3 regions of the Arthrobacter sp. Z1-15 genome follow, and region 2 is predicted to be linked to each of the others. Evidence: riboswitches for the same ligand, from Rfam matches in the RefSeq annotation. Region 2 holds a riboswitch; each other region holds the start of a gene.
What was found. A riboswitch is a leader RNA that binds a small molecule or an ion and turns the genes downstream of it on or off. The one in region 2 is predicted to bind S-adenosylmethionine.
Positions count from the first base shown of each region.

Region 1 (2,260 bases), 580 kb from region 2:
ACTGTGCTGGGAATCGCGCCACTGTTGGCGCGATGCAGCCTGAGCTGCCCGCCGTCGTGATCTGTTGGCTAGGGCGGTAACTCCGAATCCTGCTAGGACAAAGGCAGGCTGCCCCCAAAAGAATCCCGATGTATGAACATAAGTTCCGTTGAGGCCGTAAAAGCGTGCATAATCCGCTCTGATTGAAAGGTGCACTGTTTCGCCCGGTTCCAGAACGATTCCCCACACTTCAAGGGACGCCGGCCGGTGTCCCGCCGAGAGTTGTGCAACCAGGTTTCTGGCCGCGGCCCATGAGTTCTCGTAGTTTTGTTGAAGATTTGCCTGGGCCTGCTCCGACTTGGTGAGATGGCCGCCGGACCGCCGATAGCCGCGGAAAACGCGGTAACCGTTCCGCACCGTACGGATCACCAAAACAATGGTGAGCACAACCCACATCAGGAAAATGGCGAGTTGAATGAGGGCCTGAACATTGACACTGCTGCCGGACTGGAGGTTGATGTTTGTCCCCAGGGCCGCGCCGAGATAAAGCGCAAAAACACCAACAAACGGCACGATCCAGCTCAGGTGTCTTTTCATGTCGCACACAATAGCGACTGGGCGCGCCAGCGGAAGCGTGTTTTGGGTCCGGCAACGGGCGGGACCCCGGCCGGCGGCAGGGGTGGGCAGCAACGGGCAGGTTCACAAAAGGTCATTGACTTCCCAAGCGCTGCAGTGCTGTGCAGATACTGGAGCCGAAGGATCATGAGTCCCAACGCGAAGCTCTGGCTGGTTGGGCGGCAACCCTCTTCTCCGTAGCGGGGTGCCCCAGATGAGGATCCGGCCGTCCCGCGTCCGCGGACGGCAAGTACGGCGCTCCTTTGCGGGTGCGTCCCGTTCCGAAAGGTTCGCCATGTCAGAGCAGAGCATCCCCGCGACCGAAGAGAGCAGCCGGCGGCAGATCCGCTTCAATGCCTTCGACATGAACTGCGTGGGCCACCAGTCGCCGGGCCTGTGGCGCCACCCGCAGGATAAGTCCGCCGAGTACACCGACCTCCGCTACTGGGCCCATCTGGCCAGGACCTGCGAAAAAGGGCTGTTTGACGGCATTTTCCTCGCGGATGTGCTGGGCACCTACGACGTGTACGGCAGCTCCAACGAGGCCACCCTGCGGCAGGGAACCCAGGTTCCGGTCAATGATCCGCTGCTGCTGGTGTCCGCGATGGCCCTGGTCACTGAACACCTCGGCTTCGGCGTCACTGCCGGAACCGCGTACGAGCATCCTTATCCGTTTGCCCGCCGGCTCTCCACGCTTGACCACCTCACCAACGGCCGGGTCGGCTGGAACGTCGTGACCGGGTACCTGCCCTCCGCCGCCCGGAACCTGGGGGCTGAAGACCAGCTGGAACACGATGAGCGCTACAACCACGCAGATGAGTACCTCGAAGTAATCTACAAACTGCTGGAAGGCTCCTGGGAGGACGGCGCCGTCGTCCGCGACAAGGAGACCGGCGTTTTCACCGACCCGGCCAAGGTTCATGACATCAACCATGAAGGCAAGTACTTCAAAGTTCCGGGAATCCACATCAGCGAGCCGTCGCCGCAGCGCACGCCGGTGATTTATCAGGCCGGCGCCTCCCCGCGGGGCATTACGTTTGCGGCTGCCAACGCCGAGGCGGTTTTTGTCGGAGCGCCCACCAAGGAAAAGCTGAAGGCAACGGTCACGAAAATCCGGGACGCCGCCGAGGCCGCAGGCCGGGACCGGCATTCCATCCGGATCTACACGCTGATGACCGTTATCACTGCCGCCACCGCAGCAGAAGCCGCCGCCAAACACGAGGACTACCAGCAGTACGCCAGCCATGAGGGTGCCCTGGCGCTGATGTCCGGGTGGATGGGCGTGGACCTGTCCGGCTACAACCTGGACGAGCCGCTGGGCAACGTGAAATCCAATGCCATCCAGTCCGCCGCGGGCAACTTCCAGAAGCCCAAGGACGACGGCGAACCCTGGACGGTGCGCGACATCGCCGATTCAGTGGGGATCGGCGGCCTGGGGCCGCGGATGGTGGGTTCGGGAGCGGAAATCGCCGAGGAGATGATCCGCTGGGTGGAAGAGACCGACGTCGACGGTTTCAACCTTGCCTACGCGGTTACGCCGGGCACCTTCGAGGACATCGTCGAGTTTGTGGTGCCCGAACTGCAGAAGCGCGGCGCCTACCGGACCGAATACAGCGCCGGCACGCTGCGTAACAAGCTGTTCAACCGGGGAGACAAGCTGCCGGAG
Region 1 is NZ_CP096454.1:167,210-169,469, forward strand. It holds gene M1D40_RS00870 (hypothetical protein) at 1-585, opposite strand, end outside; SAM riboswitch class IV at 738-853, shown strand; gene M1D40_RS00875 (LLM class flavin-dependent oxidoreductase) at 890-2,260, shown strand, end outside.
Region 1: another riboswitch for S-adenosylmethionine. It lies ahead of M1D40_RS00875 (LLM class flavin-dependent oxidoreductase); the one in region 2 lies ahead of M1D40_RS03500 (ABC transporter substrate-binding protein).

Region 2 (2,260 bases):
ATCCTGAGGGCTAGCCGCTAACTGCCCGCCCGCAAGCCGGGAACGGGCCGCAGCCCTGTCCTCCGGTCAGCCCCGCCGGGTACCGTCGAAGAACGCTTCTTCCGGAGGTCTTGTATGGACTGGCTGGCAGTGTCCCTCCTGGCCCTCGCGGCGCTCGTTCTGGGAACCGCCGCCGGCTGGAGCATCCGGGCAGGCATTGACCGCCGCGACGAAAATGCGGCCCTGAACGCACTCATCACGGATCTGCACCTGAAGCGTCCGCTGGCCCCGATCGAACCGCAGGTGATCGAGGGCGCCGGCGACGAGGAACGCTGCCGCGCCACCGTGCTGGATGCACGCGAGCGCATGATCGAAACCCTCGCCCATCTGCGCAGCGGCTCCGCCAACACCGATGTGCTGATGCGCATGTCCACAGCCTGCACCCGCTACCTCCGTGATTCCTCCCGGGCGCCGGAGCGGTACCAGTTCGCACTGATGGAACTGCGCGAAACTATGGTCGACGGCGTGTTGCTGCTCAGCGACGCCGGCCGGCGCGTGCGCTACCGGGCACCCGGGGAACGGTCCGCCGCCAAGCCCGGCCGCACGCCGTCGCGCCGGCCGAACCGCCTGCTCCGCGGACGTTTATGACACCTGTGTGACGCAGGAAGAGACGCATGACGTCACGCTGCGGAGTTTGCGGCAACGCGGCGTCATTCTCTTGCCCGGACGGCCTCCGCCAAGCTTCCATGGTGGTGTCCGCTTCTCGAATCCGGACATTTCCCATCCAGAGCGGCTGAGAGACCTGGCTCGTTGACGCCGCAGCAACCACCCTTCGGGGCCGGTGCTCATGCCAGGACCGATGGACTCACTTCCCCGTTGGGCCCGAGCTGCAGAGCTGTGCAGCAGCGGCTCCTGCGTGCTCGAATGCCGTGTTCCTCGGTGCGACCCGAGAGGATCCCATGCACGACTCCCCCCGATCCCCCCGCATATTTGCGGCCCGCACCTCCCGCACCTCCCGCACCTCGGTTGCTTCCCGCACTCCCCTGCGGGTCGCGGCGCTCCTGGCCGCGGCGGCACTGACCCTGTCTGCCTGCGGATCCGGTTCCCAGACAGCAGGCACCAACGCCGCGGCCGGGACGTCCGGTGAACCGGTCGACGGCGGCACGCTGGTGTACGCCGAGGTCACCCCCATCAACAACTGGCAGACCCAGGCCGCGCGCTTTTACGAGAAGTCCAACGTGCTGAACTCGGTGCTGGACCGGCTGACCTACTTTGACCCGGAGAAGGGTGAGCTGGTTCCCTGGATCGCCTCGGCCTTCTCGGCCAACGCCGACAGCACCGAATTCACCTTCACCATCCGCCCCGGCGTCACGTTCAGCGACGGCACCCCGCTCGACGCCGCGGCGGTGAAGGCCAACCTGGACAGCTTTGGCCTGGGCCTTCCCGCCGCCCAGATCCAGCCGAACGTGGACTTCGCCGGCTACCAAACCAGCGAAGTAACCGGCACGGACCAGGTGGTGGTCACGTTGAACGCCCCGAACTCCAACTTCCTGCGCGCCACCTCCTCCGTCACTGCCGGACTCGTCTCCCCGGCCACGTTGCAGAAGGACGCGGCCGGGCAGTCGGCCATCTCGTCCATTTCCGGCTCCGGGCCCTTCGTCTACGAATCCGAAAAGCCCGATGAGGAAGTCGTGCTCGCCAAGCGGGACGGCTACGCCTGGGCTCCGGACGGGGCGGAGAACCCGGGCGAGGCCCACCTGGACAAGGTGGTCATCAAATACCTGCCCGAGGTCGCGCACCGCGCCGGCGCCGTGCAGTCCGGCCAGGTAGATCTGGTCCGCGGTCTGCAGCCGGTGGACGAGGCGGCGCTGGCATCCAGCGGCAACCAGGTGCTCGCGGCCGACGGCGTGGACCTCACGGTGAACATGGCCGCCGTGCGGACCGGCAGCGGAAAGCTGGCCGATCCCGCCGTACGGCAGGCCCTGCAGGCGGGCATCGACCGGCAGACCATCAAGGACACGGTGCTCTCCGAGAGCTACACGCTGGCGGCGTCGGTCCTGAACCATCAGGCCCCCGGCTTCGTGGACCTGAGCGCTGACCTGGCCTACAACCCGGAGGAAGCCCGGCAGCTGCTGGACGACGCCGGCTGGCAGGAAGGCAGCGACGGCATCCGCGAGAAGGACGGCGAGAAACTCGAGGTCACCGTCACCAGCTCCAACAACTCAGTGGTCATCAAACCGGCCTTCGAACTGATCGAGCAGCAGTGGCGGGAGATCGGCGT
Region 2 is NZ_CP096454.1:749,224-751,483, reverse strand. It holds gene M1D40_RS03505 (hypothetical protein) at 115-627, shown strand; SAM riboswitch class I at 757-845, shown strand; gene M1D40_RS03500 (ABC transporter substrate-binding protein) at 939-2,260, shown strand, end outside.

Region 3 (2,260 bases), 1.6 Mb from region 2:
CAAATGGTAGACAACAAGCCAGTAATCCCCGTCCGGTCCGTCTACGGTGATGGACGCCGGATTTTCACCCGGCATGATGACATGTTCGAAACCCATCAGCATCGGGACATTGCAGTGGTCACTGCCGACGGTGGAAAGGTGGTCCGACTCATCGTCCAGAACCTCGATGTCGTAGGCCCCCGGCTGGTTGCAGGTGAGATAAGAGGTGAAGCTGGTCCCCGGTTCCATAGCGGGCAGCTCGAAGGTGCCGGTTCCGCTGCCGGATTCCTCCAGCACGACGCTAGCGTTGGCGGGACGCCACTGCGGCTGCTGCTGAAAGAAAGTTTCCACGCTCACGGGATTGTCCGCCCGGAACAGAGCCTGCACAGCTGAATCATCCGGTGTCTGGGCGGCATTCGGCGAGGCCTCTGTGCCGGGTGCCTGGGTGGCATTCGGCGCGATCTCCAGACTGAGGCCGTTTGTGCCGGGCTCGCCGGCTGAAGAGGACGGCCGGGCCGGCTCCTCGGCAGAGGCTGAAGGCGAGGCCGGCTTACTGGAAGCGGTCTCCGGCTCCTCCTGCGCGGTGCACCCTGCCAGTAGAAGGCCCAGTACTGCTGCCGGAAGCAAAGCCTTCCGTGAAAGCGGCAAACCCGGCCGGCTGCCGGGCTTTCCCTTTTTGTGTGATGTGCCGTGGACATTTCTGTTTGTGCTCATCTCCGCTACTTCCTTTCGAAGTAATCCGAAGAACAATAGTCCGTCCATGGCATGATGTAAAGGTTTGGTAACGGAGGCCGTGCCGGCAAGGAATGTGCCGCGGAAAATGAATTGACGCGGCTTCCAATTTCCAGTTCCCGGCGGCGCTTTCCGGTCAGGCGAATTCAGGGACGCTGAGCTGCCGGAACGCCGACCTGTGGAAGACCAGCGGCTCATGGGCGTCGTCGTGGGAGGTGTGGCCGTGAACCCGCAGCAGCACCACTGTGTGGTCGCCCGCGGGCACCTCGTTCTCCACTGAGCACTCCAGCCACAGGGCGGCACGGTCCAGGAACAGGGCACCGGACTCGTCGGTGTGCAGGTCAAGCCCGGCGAAACGGTCGCCGGTTTTGGATGCGATCTGTTTGCAGATTCCCTCGTGTTCGGAGCCCAGGATGGATACGCCGATCCGCGTTGCCGGCCGGAGCACCGGCCAGGTGCGGGACGTGTTCTGTACGGCAAACAGGACCAGGGGCGGGTCCATGGACACGCCCACGGTAAAGGACGAGGCAACAATTCCCTGCGGCTCTCCGTCGACCACCGCGCACAAAGCGGCAATGCCGGACGGGAAACGTGAAAAGGCGCGGCGCAGGGCTGCCGGCTGAAGGTCGCTAACAAGGGACATGGTGGAAAGATCCTCTGCCTTAAGCGCGGTGCCGGCGGCCATTACGGCCGCGGCGCCACCAGCGCGGTACTTGCCGCAGCCGGGAGAGTCTCGCCGGGCGGCCGAATCGTCACCTGGAGCACCCCGCTACGGCGAGAGGGTTGCCGTCCAGCCGGCCAGGGCCCGTGGCTGGAACTCTTGATTCTTCTCCCAAGGTAGGCGCGGCCGATGCAGGGTTGCAAACGGATGCCTTACTTCGTAAAACTCCGCTTCATAAAACTCCCGGCAGCCAGGGGATAGAGTTTGGCTATGAAACAGCGGTGGTTTAAACAGGTGGACGTCTTTGGCAGTGAACCGTATCTGGGCAATCCCCTTGCCGTGGTTCTGGAAGCCGAAGGCCTTTCGGACTCCGACATGGAGTCTTTTGCGCGGTGGACCAACTTGTCGGAAACCACGTTCGTGCTGCCGCCCACTAGGGACGGGGCTGACTACCGGGTCCGCATCTTCACCCCGGGCGGCGAGATTCCCTTTGCCGGGCACCCCACGCTGGGAACCTGCCACGCGTGGCTGGAGGCCGGGAACAAGCGGCGCTATCCCGACGTCGTCGTGCAGGAATGCGGAATCGGCCTCGTGACGCTGCACGCCAATGCCGGCATTGCCGCTTTCGCCGCACCGCCGCTGCTGCGCTCGGGACCGCTTGAAGACGAGGTCCTTGACCAGGCGCTGAAGGCCCTGAACCTGGACCGCACCCAGATCCTTGCCTCCAATTGGATCGACAACGGACCCGGCTGGCTGGGACTGCTGCTCCCGGATGCCGCAGCGGTGCTGGCACTGAAGCCGGATCCGGTTGTCATGGGAAGCCTGCGCGTGGGTGTCATCGGCGCGCAGCCTGCGGACGCTGAAACCGACTACGAGGTCCGCGCCTTT
Region 3 is NZ_CP096454.1:2,386,323-2,388,582, reverse strand. It holds gene M1D40_RS10915 (hypothetical protein) at 1-336, opposite strand, end outside; gene M1D40_RS10910 (flavin reductase family protein) at 848-1,354, opposite strand; SAM riboswitch class IV at 1,416-1,537, opposite strand; gene M1D40_RS10905 (PhzF family phenazine biosynthesis protein) at 1,643-2,260, shown strand, end outside.
Region 3: another riboswitch for S-adenosylmethionine. It lies ahead of M1D40_RS10910 (flavin reductase family protein); the one in region 2 lies ahead of M1D40_RS03500 (ABC transporter substrate-binding protein).